Regions from separate parts of the Streptomyces sp. NPDC059371 genome, predicted to be linked through region 3. Evidence: riboswitches for the same ligand, from Rfam matches in the RefSeq annotation. Region 3 holds a riboswitch; each other region holds the start of a gene.
The links. Region 3 has a riboswitch for cobalamin ahead of ACFXGX_RS15760 (ribonucleoside-diphosphate reductase subunit alpha). Riboswitches for the same ligand answer to the same signal wherever they lie in the genome.
Positions count from the first base shown of each region.

Region 1 (4,348 bases), on a different contig from region 3:
TTGCCGCTCTTCTTCACTCCGGACGCCTACTCCGGGCACCTCGTGCACCACGCGGAGCCCCGGTCATGAGCGCCCGCTTCCGGCGCGTGGGCGTGGTCGGCGGCGGCCAGATGGGCGCCGGGATCGCCGAGGTCTGCGCGCGGGCCGGGCTGGACACGGTGGTCTGCGAGGCAGACGCGACGGCCGCCCGCGCGGCCCGCGAGAGAGTGGCCGCCTCCCTCGACCGGGCCGTACGGCGCGGCAAGTTGGAGCCGCACGCGGCGCGGGACACCCTCGCCCGCATGGTCTTCACGGGCAGTCTGGACGACCTGGCCGACCGGCAGCTCGTCGTCGAGGCTGTCATCGAGAACGCCGACGCCAAGACCGAGGTGTTCGCCGCCCTCGACAAGATCGTCGAGGATCCGGCGGCGGTGTTCGCGACGAACACCTCCTCCTTGCCCGTGATGCGTGTCGGCATGGCCACGAGCCGCGCCGACCGCGTGGTGGGACTGCACTTCTTCAACCCAGTGCCGGTGCTGCCGCTGGTGGAGGTCGTGGCTTCCCTGCACACCTCACCGGACACCGTGACCGCTGTGGAGGACTTCGCCACGGGCACGCTCGGCAAGACGGTGATCCGCTCACGGGACCGGGCCGGCTTCGTCGTCAACGCCCTGCTGATCCCGTATGTGCTGGCGGCCGTCCGGATGGCGGAGTCGGGCTTCGCGACCGCGGCCGACATCGACACCGGAATGGAGCTGGGCTGCGCCCATCCGATGGGCCCGCTCAAGCTCGCGGACCTGATCGGTCTGGACACCGTCGCCTCCATCGCGGAATCGCTCTACGAGGAGTTCAGGGAACCGCTCTACGCCCCGTCCCCGCTGCTTCAGCGGATGGTCCAGGCGGGGCTGCTGGGCCGTAAGACCGGACGGGGATTCCACACCTACGGTCACGCCTGAGCATCCTGGCGCGACCGGGCCGAGGGGCCCTGACCGCACTGCCGGCCGGGGGATCCGGCAGACGCTTCGCAGGGGGCGACGGAGGAAGGGCGGGAAGCGCGGTTGAGGCGCTTCCCGCCGTCGCCACATCCCACCGACACCGCTCCCGTGTCCCACCTCACCATCCGAATGTCGGATGTGATCGGCCGCGCCGGTGGATTGCCCTAGGCTGGACGGTGCAGCTGGTTCGCCCCGTCCGCCAGGCGGGATGCGTCGTAAGAGGGAACCCGGTGGAAATCCGGGACTGCCCCGCAGCGGTGAGCGGGAACGACCGCCGTCATACGCACTGGACCCGATGAACAGGGTCTGGGAAGCGACGGCCAGTAGGTGTCTCGTATCGCTCGTACGAAGTGTGTACGAGGAGACGTGCCCGTGAGTCCGAAGACCTGCCCGTTGCCCGCGCGCGAAAGGATTCGTGCGCGGATATCCCGGTGACCTCGTGGGCGGGTCGGCGTACATATCGGACGGAAGATCGCGCCGCGCCGCGCGAGGTCGGTTCCGCCCGGTTCGTCACCCCTTCGCGCTCGCGTCCCGTTGCCGGGATCCCAGGGAGATATCTCGCGAAGGAGATTTCCGTGACAGCGAAGTCCGCGACCGCGGCAGCACGGGCCACCGTGTACGGCTACCCCCGCCAAGGACCCGACCGGGAGCTGAAGAAGGCGATCGAGGGCTACTGGAAGGGCCGCGTCACCGCCGACGCCCTCCACCGCGCCGCCGCCGACCTGCGCGCCGCCAACTGGCGCCGGCTCGCCGAGGCCGGCATCGACGAGGTTCCGACCGGCGATTTCTCGTACTACGACCACGTCCTCGACACCACCGTCATGGTCGGCGCGATCCCCACCCGCCACCAGGCCGCCCGTGTGACGGACGACCTGGAGGGCTACTTCGCCATGGCCCGCGGCACGCAGGATGTCGCGCCGCTGGAGATGACCAAGTGGTTCGACACCAACTACCACTATCTGGTGCCCGAGTTGGGACCGGACACCGTCTTCACGGCCGACTCCACCAAGCAGGTCGCCGAACTGAACGAGGCCCTCGGCCTCGGGCTCAGCGCCCGCCCGGTGCTGGTCGGCCCAGTCACCTACCTACTGCTCGCCAAGCCCGCCCCGGGCGTGCCCGCGGACTTCGAACCGCTCACCCTGCTTGACCGGCTGCTGCCGGTGTACGCCGAGGTCCTCGCCGACCTGCGCGCGGCCGGAGCCGAGTGGATTCAGCTCGACGAACCCGCCCTCGTCCAGGACCGCACCCCGGCCGAACTGGACGCCGCCGCCCGCGCCTACGACGCTCTCGGCTCCCTGACCGACCGGCCGAAGCTCCTGGTCGCTTCCTACTTCGACCGGCTCGGCGACGCCCTGCCGGTGCTGGCCAAGGCCCCCGTCGACGGACTCGCCCTGGACTTCACCGACGCCGCGGCTGCCAACCTCGACGCCCTCGCGGCCGTGGGCGGCCTGCCCGGCAAGCGGCTGATCGCCGGTGTCGTCAACGGCCGCAACATCTGGATCAACGACCTGGCCAAGTCCCTCGCCACCCTCGGCACCCTGCTGGGTCTCGCCGACCGGGTCGACGTGTCGGCGTCCTGCTCCCTGCTCCACGTCCCGCTCGACACGACCGCAGAACGGGACATCGACCCGCAGCTCCTGCGCTGGCTCGCCTTCGCCCGGCAGAAGACCGCCGAGATCGTCACCCTCGCCAGGGGACTCGGCCTCGGCACCGACGCGATCGCAGGCGAACTCGCCGCGAACCGAGCAGATTTGACCTCGCGGGTGAACTCGCCGATCACGCACGACCCCGCCGTGCGGGCCCGCACCACAGCCGTCACGGATGCCGACGGCCGTCGCTCCCAGACCTACGCCGGGCGGGCGGCGGCCCAGCGCGCCCATCTCGGCCTCCCCCTGCTGCCGACCACCACGATCGGCTCCTTCCCGCAGACCGGCGAACTGCGCACCGCCCGCGCCGACCTGCGCAAGGGACGCATCGACGCGGCCGGCTACGAGGAGCGCATCCGGGCGGAGATCCAGGAGGTCATCGCCTTCCAGGAGAAGGCCGGCCTGGACGTGCTCGTACACGGCGAACCCGAACGCAACGACATGGTCCAGTACTTCGCCGAGCAGATGACGGGATACCTGGCCACGCAGCACGGTTGGGTGCAGTCCTACGGAACGCGCTACGTCCGTCCACCGATCCTGGCCGGCGACATCTCCCGCCCCGAACCGATGACCGTGCGCTGGACGACGTACGCCCAGTCGCTCACCTCCCGGCCGGTGAAGGGCATGCTCACCGGCCCGGTCACCATGCTCGCCTGGTCCTTCGTCCGCGACGACCAGCCCCTCGGCGACACCGCCCGCCAAGTCGCCCTCGCTCTGCGGGACGAGGTCAACGACCTGGAGGCGGCCGGGACTTCGGTGATCCAGGTCGACGAGCCGGCCCTGCGCGAAACCCTGCCGCTGCGGGCGGCCGACCGCCCGGCGTACCTGGCCTGGGCCACGGAAGCCTTCCGGCTCACGACGGGTGGCGTGCGGCCCGAGACGCAGGTCCACACCCACATGTGCTACGCCGAGTTCGGGGACATCGTCCAGGCCATCGACGATCTCGACGCCGACGTCATCAGCCTCGAAGCCGCCCGCTCGCACATGCAGGTCGCCCGCGAACTCGCCGCGCACGGTTACCCGCGCGAGGCCGGACCCGGTGTGTACGACATCCACTCCCCACGCGTACCGAGCACGGCGGAGGCCGCCGAACTGCTGCGCACCGGGCTGAAGGCCATCCCCGCCGAGCGGCTGTGGGTGAACCCTGACTGCGGCCTGAAGACGCGCGGCTGGCCCGAGACCCGAGCCTCGCTGGAGAACCTGGTCGCCGCCGCCCGCACGGTCCGCGAGGAACTCTCCGCATCCTGACCGCTGTCCGGTCCGCCGGGGGAGGAAGCACCACGCTCCGCTTCCTCCCCCGGCCCCGGCTCAAGAGACACACGGATCACCGGACCTTGGGAGTGCTCCGCGCGCTGCCGTGGACGATGCTCGAGCAGGGCTTGACGATCACCGGGCAGGAGTTCCACAGCTCCACCCCGGCCGTGATCAGTTCCAGTACCGCACCTTGCTCTTCGGGAGTCCACGCGGCGCACTCGCCTCCGAACAGCTTCTCGTATGCGCTGTTGTGCACCGCGCTCTGCGGGGGCAGCCGGTGGACCTCACCGAGTCCTCGGGCCAGATCCTCGAAGAAGTTCCACGCTTCCAGCACCGCACCCGGGGGGACGCGCCGGCGTGCCGGGTTCTCCAGCCAATGCTCGACACGGTCGAGCTCCAGGATGTCGGCCTCCGGACAGGCCAGCCTCCGCCCCCGTCGGCTCACGTACAACCGCGCCTGCCGAACGGTCGTGA
Region 1 covers NZ_JBHYXD010000021.1:84,475-88,822, reverse strand. The annotation lists gene aceB (malate synthase A) at 1-69, shown strand, start outside; gene ACFXGX_RS15220 (3-hydroxybutyryl-CoA dehydrogenase) at 66-935, shown strand; cobalamin riboswitch at 1,141-1,383, shown strand; gene metE (5-methyltetrahydropteroyltriglutamate--homocysteine S-methyltransferase) at 1,550-3,868, shown strand; gene ACFXGX_RS15210 (hypothetical protein) at 3,945-4,348, opposite strand, start outside.
Region 1: it holds a riboswitch for cobalamin, as region 3 does, so the genes downstream of both, metE (5-methyltetrahydropteroyltriglutamate--homocysteine S-methyltransferase) here and ACFXGX_RS15760 (ribonucleoside-diphosphate reductase subunit alpha) in region 3, are expected to answer to the same signal.

Region 2 (4,348 bases), on a different contig from region 3:
TGCGGGTGCTCCCGGTGGAATGAAGGGCAGTCCTTGCGGTGCGCCGGACTCGATGAGCCGCCAGAGCGCGTCCGTGTCCGCGTGTTCCTCGATCAGGTCGCCGAGCCGGTCGAGCTGCTCCTCGCGCAGCGCCGCGAACGACGTGTCGGGGGCCGGCACGAAGCGGCGGCCCGCGGCGGCGGCCACCTCGCGCAGGAAGGCCCGCCGGAAACCGTCCGACTCCAGGGAGCCGTGCCAGTGCGTGCCCCAGACGGAGCCGGCCCGGCAGCCGTCCAGGCTGTGTCCGTGGCCGTCGGAGATGAACGCTTCGCCGCCGGTCACCTCGGCGACGCCATGATGGATCTCGTACCCCTCGACATGCTCGCCGAGGGCCTCGCCGACCGGCCGCGCCAGCGTCTTCTCCCGCGCGAACCGCACGCGTACGGGGAGGAGTCCGAGCCCCTCGACCCGGCCGGCGCGGGACTCGACCTCGTCCTCGATGCGCTCGCCGAGAAGCTGGAAGCCGCCGCAGATCCCCAGCACGGGGCGTCCTTCGGCGGACCGGCGCGCGATCGCGTCGGCGAGGCCGCGCTCGCGCAGCCACTGAAGGGCCTTCACCGTGCCCCGGGTCCCGGGAACGATGACCAGATCGGCGTCGGCCAGTTCCTCGGCTCGGTCCACGAACCGCACGACGACGCCCGGTTCGGCGGCCAGCGCGTCCACGTCGGTGAAGTTGGACATCAGCGGGACCGCGCAGACGGCGACCCGCAGGATGTCCTCGCCGACGGGGGAGGAGACCGCCGACTCGCGGACGGCCCCGCGCAGCGAGACCCGCAGTCCGTCCTCCTCGTCGATGCCGAGTCCGTGCTGGAACGGCAGCACGCCGTACGAGCGCCGCCCGGTGAGGCCGTGCAGCATGTCGAGCCCCGGCTCCAGCAGACTCACGTCACCGCGGAACTTGTTGACGAGGAAACCGGCGACGAGCGCCTGGTCCTCGGGGGACAGCAGGGCGACCGTCCCGAAGAACGAGGCGAACACCCCGCCCCGGTCGATGTCGCCGACGACGAGCACGGGGAGCCCCGCGTTCCGCGCCACCCCCATGTTCACGATGTCGGTGCGCCGCAGATTGATCTCGGCCGGGCTGCCGGCCCCTTCACAGATCACCGCGTCATACGTGCCCCGCAACTGCGCCAGACAGTCGAGGACGGTGGCGAGGAGTGCTTCCTGGCGCCCCCCGCGCAGCCGGTCCCCGGTCGGCACGGCACCTGACGAGGGGTCCGCCACGGACCCGGCCGTCCCGAAGAACCCGCGGGCGCTCATCTCGCCCACCGGCTTTCCCATCAGGACGACCTGACTGCTGCGGTCGCTGCCCGGCTTGAGCAGCACGGGATTCATCAGCGCGGTCGGCTCCACGCGGGCGGCCTGCGCCTGCATGGCCTGCGCCCGCCCGATCTCGGCGCCCTCGCGCGTCACGAACGAGTTCAGGGACATGTTCTGCGCCTTGAAGGGCGCGACCTTGACGCCCTGGCGCGCCAGCCACCGGCAGATCCCGGCGGTCACGACGCTCTTGCCCGCGTCGGAGGTGGTCCCGGCGATCAGCAGCCCGCCGCTCATGCGGTGCGTCCCTTCCTGGTGGACGGAACCCGTCCGGCTCCGGTGAGCAGAATCCGGCCGGCGGCGCTCACGCCGAGCGCGAGCCAGCCGACGCGCCGGGAGAGCCGTACGGCCCGTTCGATGTCGTGGACGTGGACGGCGCGCCCCGCGCCGTTGAGCACGGGCCGGTGCTCGACCCGTCCGCCGTACGAGAGGGTGCCGCCGAGCCGCACGCCGAGCGCGCCCGCGAACGAGGCCTCCACGGGTCCTGCGTTGGGGCTCGGATGCTTGCGGGCGTCCGAGCGCCAGGCCCGCAGGGCACCGCGCGGATCGGGTCCGGCCACGGCCGCGAGGACGGCGGTCAGCCGGGCTCCCGGCCATCCGGCCAGGTCGTCGAGCCGGGCGGAGGCCCAGCCGTAGCGCCGGTAGCGGGGGGACTGGTGTCCGACCATGGCGTCGAGCGTGTTCACGGCGCGGAAGGCGACGAGTCCGGGCACACCGCCGACCGCGCCCCAGACCAGAGCGCCCACGACGGCGTCGGAGGTGTTCTCGGCGACGGACTCGACGACCGCGCGCGCGACACCGTCGGCGTCCAGCGCCTGCGGATCGCGTCCGCACAGGTGCGGCAGCCGCTCCCGGGCCGCGCCGAGGTCACCGGCCGCGAGCGGGCCGCCGATCGCCCGCGCCTCGCGGCCGAGGGAGGTGCCTCCGACGACGGCCCAGGTGGCGGCGGCGGTCAGGGCGATCGAGGCGGTACGGGAGCGGCGTACGGTACGGCTCGCGAGCGCGGCCAGTCCGGTGGCGCCGCCGACGCAGACGGCCGTGTGCAGCGCGCCCCACCCGCGGTGGTCCCGCCACAGTGTCCGTTCGACGGTCGCGGCGGCCCGCCCGAAAGCGGCGACCGGATGCCCTCGGCGGGGATCGCCGAGCAGCAGGTCGCCGAGAAGGCCGGCGGCGGCGCCGTACGCGAAGACGCGATCGGCACGCACGGGGTCAGCCGGCCGTGGGGTGGAGCGGAACCCTCGTACTCAGTGAAACGGGCAACGGGCAGCCGCGCATGGCGATATGTCCTCACTCAGGGTGTCCACGCCCTGGTTCGACGAGACCGGCGGTGAGAGTTCCTGGCTCCCGGGGAGTTTCTTCCCCGATGACAGTGGCGGGACCGCGCCGGATTCGCACCGGCTTCCTCTCATGCCGCCGTACTTGGCTCCGGCAGTCCACCACGGGGTGAGAACGGCCGTCAACTGGCTGTTGACCTGCGGAGGGACAGTGTGCGCAGGCCCACATACGCGTGGGGTGCGGGACGGTGATCCGTCCCGCACCCCACGCGCGGTACCGCTCGGCGCAGCCCGGTTCCGGGCCGCCGCCGGGCTACTTGGTGATGATCAGAGAGATGCCGTACGCCACCGCCGCGGCGCAGGCCGCGAAGCAGACGTACGCGCCGGTGGCCGCCGCGACCGCGGAACCGCCCTGGGCGGACTCCTTCTTGGAGAGGCCGGCGACACCGAGGGTGAAGAGGGCGACGAGGGCCACGGTCACTCCGAGGCTGACCCCGAAGACGGACCCGAGGGCTGACCAGTCGATGCTCATGCTGTTTCTTCCTTCGGTTCTCAGGCCACTCGGGACGGCGCCGACGGGTTCACCGTGGGCTCGGCCGGAGCCGGGATGGTGGCCGTGAGGCCTTCGGCCACGGTGCCGGCCGGGGGCGGGGTGACGGCGGCGATGGCCTGCGTCACCACACCGGCGGGCTCCTCGGTGTCGTTCACGTTGTTGTGGTCGATCACCTCGCGGCGCGAGCGGCGCCAGATCGCGAAGCTGGAGCCGACCAGGAACGCGGCGACGAGCGCGGTGCCCCAGGCACCGAAACCGGTCACCCACTCGGCACCGGCGCCGACCAGGGCTGCGGCGGGCAGCGTGAGGACCCAGGCGACGACCATGCGGGTGGCGGTGGACCAGCGGACCACACCGCCCTTGCGGCCGAGACCCGCGCCCATCACGGAACCGGAGACCGAGTGCGTGGTGGAGAGGGAGAAGCCGATGTGCGAGGAGGCCAGGATGACCGTCGCCGCGCTGGTCTGGGCGGCGAAGCCCTGCTGCGGCTGAAGGTCGGTCAGGCCCTTGCCCATCGTGCGGATGATGCGCCAGCCGCCCAGGTAGGTGCCGAGCGCGATGGCGAGACCGGCGGAGAGGATGACCCAGACCGGCGGGTCCGAGTCGGGAGCGACGGCGCCACCGGCGACCAGGGCCAGGGTGATGATGCCCATCGTCTTCTGCGCGTCGTTGGTGCCGTGGGCCAGCGAGACCAGGCCCGCGGAGGCGATCTGGCCGGCGCGGTAGCCCTTCTTGGTGGCCTTGGTGTCGGCGCCACCGCTCAGCTTGTACGACAGCCGGGTGGCGAGCATGGCGGCCAGACCGGCGACGACCGGGGCGGCGACGGCGGGCAGAAGCACCTTGCCGACCAGGACGTCACCGTGCACGGCGCCGGTACCGGCGGACGCGATGGTGGCGCCGACCAGGCCGCCCATGAGGGCGTGCGAGGAGCTGGACGGGAGCCCGACGAGCCACGTCACCAGGTTCCAGAGGATCGCGCCGACGAGCGCGGCGAAGATCACCTCTGGCCGGATGCCTGTCTCGTCGACGAGGCCCTTGGAGATCGTGTTGGCGACCTCGACGGAGAGGAAGGCGCCGACAAGGTTGAGGGCGGCGGACATGGCCACCGCGACCTTGGGCTTGAGTGCGCCGGTCGAGATGGTGGTGGCCATCGCGTTGGCGGTGT
Region 2 covers NZ_JBHYXD010000009.1:122,178-126,525, reverse strand. The annotation lists gene ACFXGX_RS08290 (cobyric acid synthase) at 1-1,593, opposite strand, end outside; gene cobN (cobaltochelatase subunit CobN) at 1-1, opposite strand, end outside; gene ACFXGX_RS08285 (cobalamin biosynthesis protein) at 1,590-2,561, opposite strand; cobalamin riboswitch at 2,667-2,810, opposite strand; gene ACFXGX_RS08280 (hypothetical protein) at 2,944-3,162, opposite strand; gene ACFXGX_RS08275 (anion permease) at 3,183-4,348, opposite strand, start outside.
Region 2: it holds a riboswitch for cobalamin, as region 3 does, so the genes downstream of both, ACFXGX_RS08285 (cobalamin biosynthesis protein) here and ACFXGX_RS15760 (ribonucleoside-diphosphate reductase subunit alpha) in region 3, are expected to answer to the same signal.

Region 3 (4,348 bases):
GTCGACCTCCTCGACGGTCCAGGTGTTCTTGATCGCGTCCCGGTAGCGCTCGTAGAAGTCCGGGTAGCGCATGGGACGCAGGGTGAGTTCGAAGCCCGGGTCGAGCAGGTTCTTCTCGGTTGAGCTCATTACTGGCAGGCCTCGCAGGACTCGGGGTTCTCAAGGGAGCAGGCGACGGCGTCGGGGTCGACGGCCTGCTGGACGGGAATGACGGTCTCGGGCCGCGCCTGCGCCTGGGCCGCGCGGGCGATGCGCGTCGCCGGGCGCGAACGCAGGTAGTACGTCGTCTTCAGCCCGGCCTTCCAGGCGTAGGAGTACATCGAGGAGAGCTTGCCGATGGTAGGCGTCTCCAGGAACAGGTTCAGCGACTGGGCCTGGTCCAGGAACGGGGTGCGGGCCGCGGCCATGTCGATCAGGCCGCGCTGCGGGATCTCCCACGCCGTGCGGTACAGGTCGCGGACGTCCTGCGGGACCCAGGTGAAGCCCTGCACCGAGCCGCTGGACTCGCGCAGCGCCTCACGGGTCTGCGCGTCCCACACGCCGAGCTCCTTCAGCTCGGCCACCAGGTACGAGTTGACCTGGAGGAACTCGCCGGAGAGCGTCTCGCGCTTGAACAGGTTCGACACCTGCGGCTCGATGCACTCGTACACGCCCGCGATCGAGGCGATGGTGGCGGTCGGCGCGATGGCCAGCAGCAGCGAGTTGCGCATGCCGACCGAGGCGATCCGCTCGCGCAGGGCCGCCCAGCGCTCCGGCCAGTTCAGCTCGACGTCGAAGTGGTCCGGGTGCAGCACGCCACGGGCGGTACGGGTCTTCTCCCAGGCCGGGAGCGGTCCGTTGCGCTCGGCGAGGTCCGCGGAGGCCTCGTACGAGGCGAGCATGATCCGCTCGGCGATCCGGGTGGACAGGGCGCGGGCCTCGGGCGAGTCGAACGGGATCCGCAGCTTGAAGAAGACGTCCTGGAGGCCCATCGCGCCGAGGCCGACCGGACGCCACTTGGCGTTGGAGCGGCCCGCCTGCTCGGTCGGGTAGAAGTTGATGTCCACCACGCGGTCGAGGAAGGTCACCGCGGTGCGCACGGTCTGGTCGAGCCGCTCCCAGTCGATGTCCCCGCCGGTCACGAACGCGCCCAGGTTGACCGAACCCAGGTTGCAGACCGCCGTCTCCCCGTCGTCCGTGACCTCCAGGATCTCGGTGCACAGGTTCGAGGAGTGGACCGTGTGGCCCGGCTCCGCCGTCTGGTTGGCGGTCCGGTTGGCGGCGTCCTTGAAGGTCATCCAGCCGTTGCCGGTCTGCGCGAGGGTGCGCATCATGCGGCCGTACAGATCGCGGGCCGGGATGGTCTTCCTGGCGAGGCCCGCCTCCTCGGCCTTGCGGTACGCGGCGTCGAACTCGTCGCCCCACAGGTCGACCAGTTCCGGCACGTCGGCGGGGGAGAACAGCGACCAGACGCCGTCCTCGTTCACCCGGCGCATGAACTCGTCCGGGATCCAGTGCGCGAGGTTCAGGTTGTGCGTACGCCGGGCGTCCTCACCGGTGTTGTCGCGCAGCTCCAGGAACTCCTCGATGTCGGAGTGCCAGGTCTCCAGGTAGACCGCCGCCGCGCCCTTGCGCCGGCCGCCCTGGTTCACCGCGGCCACCGAGGCGTCGAGGGTCTTGAGGAACGGGACGATGCCGTTGGAGTGCCCGTTGGTGCCGCGGATCAGCGAACCGCGCGAGCGGATGCGGGAGTAGGACAGTCCGATGCCGCCCGCGTGCTTCGACAGGCGCGCCACCTGGTGGTAGCGGTCGTAGATGGAGTCCAGCTCGTCCAGCGGGGAGTCGAGGAGGTAGCAGGACGACATCTGGGGGTGCCGCGTACCGGAGTTGAAGAGCGTGGGGGAGGAGGGGAGGTAGTCGAGGCGGCTCATGAGCCGGTAGAGCGCCGCGACTTCCTCCACGGAGCGGACGGTGTCGTCCTCCGCGAGACCGCAGGCCACCCGCAGCATGAAGTGCTGGGGTGTCTCGACGACCTTGCGGGTGATGGGGTGGCGGAGCAGATAGCGGGAGTGCAGCGTGCGCAGCCCGAAGTAGCCGAAGCGGTCGTCGCCCTCGAGGTCGATCAGCGCGTCGAGGCGGGCCGTGTGCAGCCGCACGAACGCGTCCGTACGGTCGGCGATCAGACCCTCGCGGTGGCCGACGGCGACCGACTCGGAGAAGGCGGTGACGCCCTGGGACGCGGCCTCCGCGGCGATGGTGACCGCGAGCAGACGGGCGGCCAGCCGCGAATAGGCGGGGTCCTCGGAGATGAGACCCGCGGCCGCCTCGGTGGCCAGTTCGCGCAGCTCGGCCTCGTCGGCGCGGGCGGACCGGCCGCGCAGCGCCGCCGCGGCGACCCGGCCGGGGTCGGCGTCGGGGAGGTCGGCGGTCAGATCCGTCAGGGTCCGCAGCAGCGCGGTCCCGGGACCGTCGGTCTCCACCGGGGCCTGCGGCGCGGTCACAGAAGCCGGATCGGCTGGCGCGATGGTCACGTGGGCTCTCCTCGCTCGGCACGGGGCCTTGCGGGCGGGCAGGGGGCACACGGGAGCGCTTTCGGGCAGCAGCGCGCCGCGTCCACCGGCCCATTCCGCGAGGCCCGGACGTCGTCGGCACCCGGGCCGGACGGCCGGGGCGCGCTGTCGGCAGGTCCTCGGACTGACGCGAGTACGGGCACACGCAGACGCGAACACGCACAAGTACACCGTTGCGGGACAGTTCCGGATTCGCACCGGATTCCCCTGCGACGACAGCGACCATGAGCATACATCTTGTGCCGGGCTTCGGGACTGCCCCCACATGTTGTGTCCGGGAGCGCTACGGAGCGTGCCGGAACGTCAACTCGTAAGTGAGCAGCCGGATGTCGTCGAGCTCCGGAAGGGGGTTCCAGTCGCGGTCCGGGGTGCGGGTGAAGCCGATGCGCTCGTAGAGGCGGTGGGCGCTGCGCATGGTGCGCTGGGTGGACAGCACGAGGCGCCCGCAGCCCTCCAGGGCCCGTGCCCGCGCGACGCAGGCGCGCACGAGGGCCTCGCCGGCGCCCCGGCCGCGCGCCTCCCGCGCGACCGCGAGCATCCGGATCTCGGCCTCCCCGTCGCGCGCCGAGTCGGCCATGGGGCTGCCGTCCGTCGCGAAGGTCACACTGCCGAGCACCCGGTCCCCCTCGGCGGCGACCAGCACCTCGGCGACGGCCGCGCGCCCCGCGACGTCCCGCAGCGTTCCGAGGTACGCGTCGCTCTCCCCGAAGTCGAGCAGTCCGTCCCCGAGATAGGCCCGGGCCGCGATCTCTCCGATGACGGGGTACTCCTCGGGCCGCGCCGGCCGGATGACGATGTCCATGCGGGCGAGTGTGCCCGACCGGCATGGCGACGGGGGGGGCGGGGGGGGGGCGGGGGGCCGCGCGGGGGGGGGGGGGGGGGCGCGGGCGCGCGCCGGGGGCGCGCGCGCGCGGGGCCGCGCCGGCCGTATGACGTGGTCATGGCGGGCGAGTGTCCCCGCCCGGAAGGGCGCGGGCCCGCGGGGTTTGCACCGGCGGCCCGTCGTTCCCGGCTGTCGCCGGGACCTGCCCGGTGGCCTCGCGGCCGGACAGGTGCCGCACTCCTAGTGACTGGCGTCCGCCGTGGCCGGCGGGAGCTCCGTCTCGACGTTCGGGTCGCCCGCGTCGGCCGTGTAGTCCCCGGGCGAGGTCTCGTCCACGCCCTCCGGGGCCTTGAGCGCCCTGAGGGCGAAGGTCAGGACGACGGTCACGGTCACGTTCAGGACGAACGCCGTCAGACCGATGTAGCCGATCTCCCCGATGCCGGGGATCTCCTTCGAGCTGCCGCCGAAGTGCTTCTGCGTCGGGGAGGCCACCCCGTAGGCGGCGATCGTGCCGTAGAGCATGCCGACCGCCCAGCCGCCCAGCAGCGCCCAGCGGTGGAACCAGCGGGTGAAGAGACCGCCGACCAGCGAGGGGAAGGTCTGCAGGATCCAGATGCCGCCCAGCAACTGGAAGTTGATCGCGACGGTCTTGTCCATGGTCAGGACGAAGACCAGCGCGCCCACCTTCACCAGCAGCGAGACCAGCTTGGAGACCTGGGTCTCCTGCCGCGGGGTCGCGGCCGGGTTGATGAAGTCCTTGTAGATGTTGCGGGTGAAGAGATTCGCGGCCGCGATCGACATGATGGCCGCCGGGACGAGCGCGCCGATGCCGATGGCGGCGAAGGCGACGCCCGCGAACCAGTCGGGGAACATGTTCTCGAAGAGCTGGGGGATGGCGAGCTGGCCGTTGGTGACCTTCACGCCCGCCGCGATCGCCATGAACCCGAGCAGGGCGAGCAGGCCCAGCATCAGCGAG
Region 3 covers NZ_JBHYXD010000022.1:98,544-102,891, forward strand. The annotation lists gene ACFXGX_RS15755 (ribonucleotide-diphosphate reductase subunit beta) at 1-129, opposite strand, end outside; gene ACFXGX_RS15760 (ribonucleoside-diphosphate reductase subunit alpha) at 129-2,510, opposite strand; cobalamin riboswitch at 2,642-2,791, opposite strand; gene ACFXGX_RS15765 (GNAT family N-acetyltransferase) at 2,833-3,351, opposite strand; gene mctP (monocarboxylate uptake permease MctP) at 3,613-4,348, opposite strand, start outside.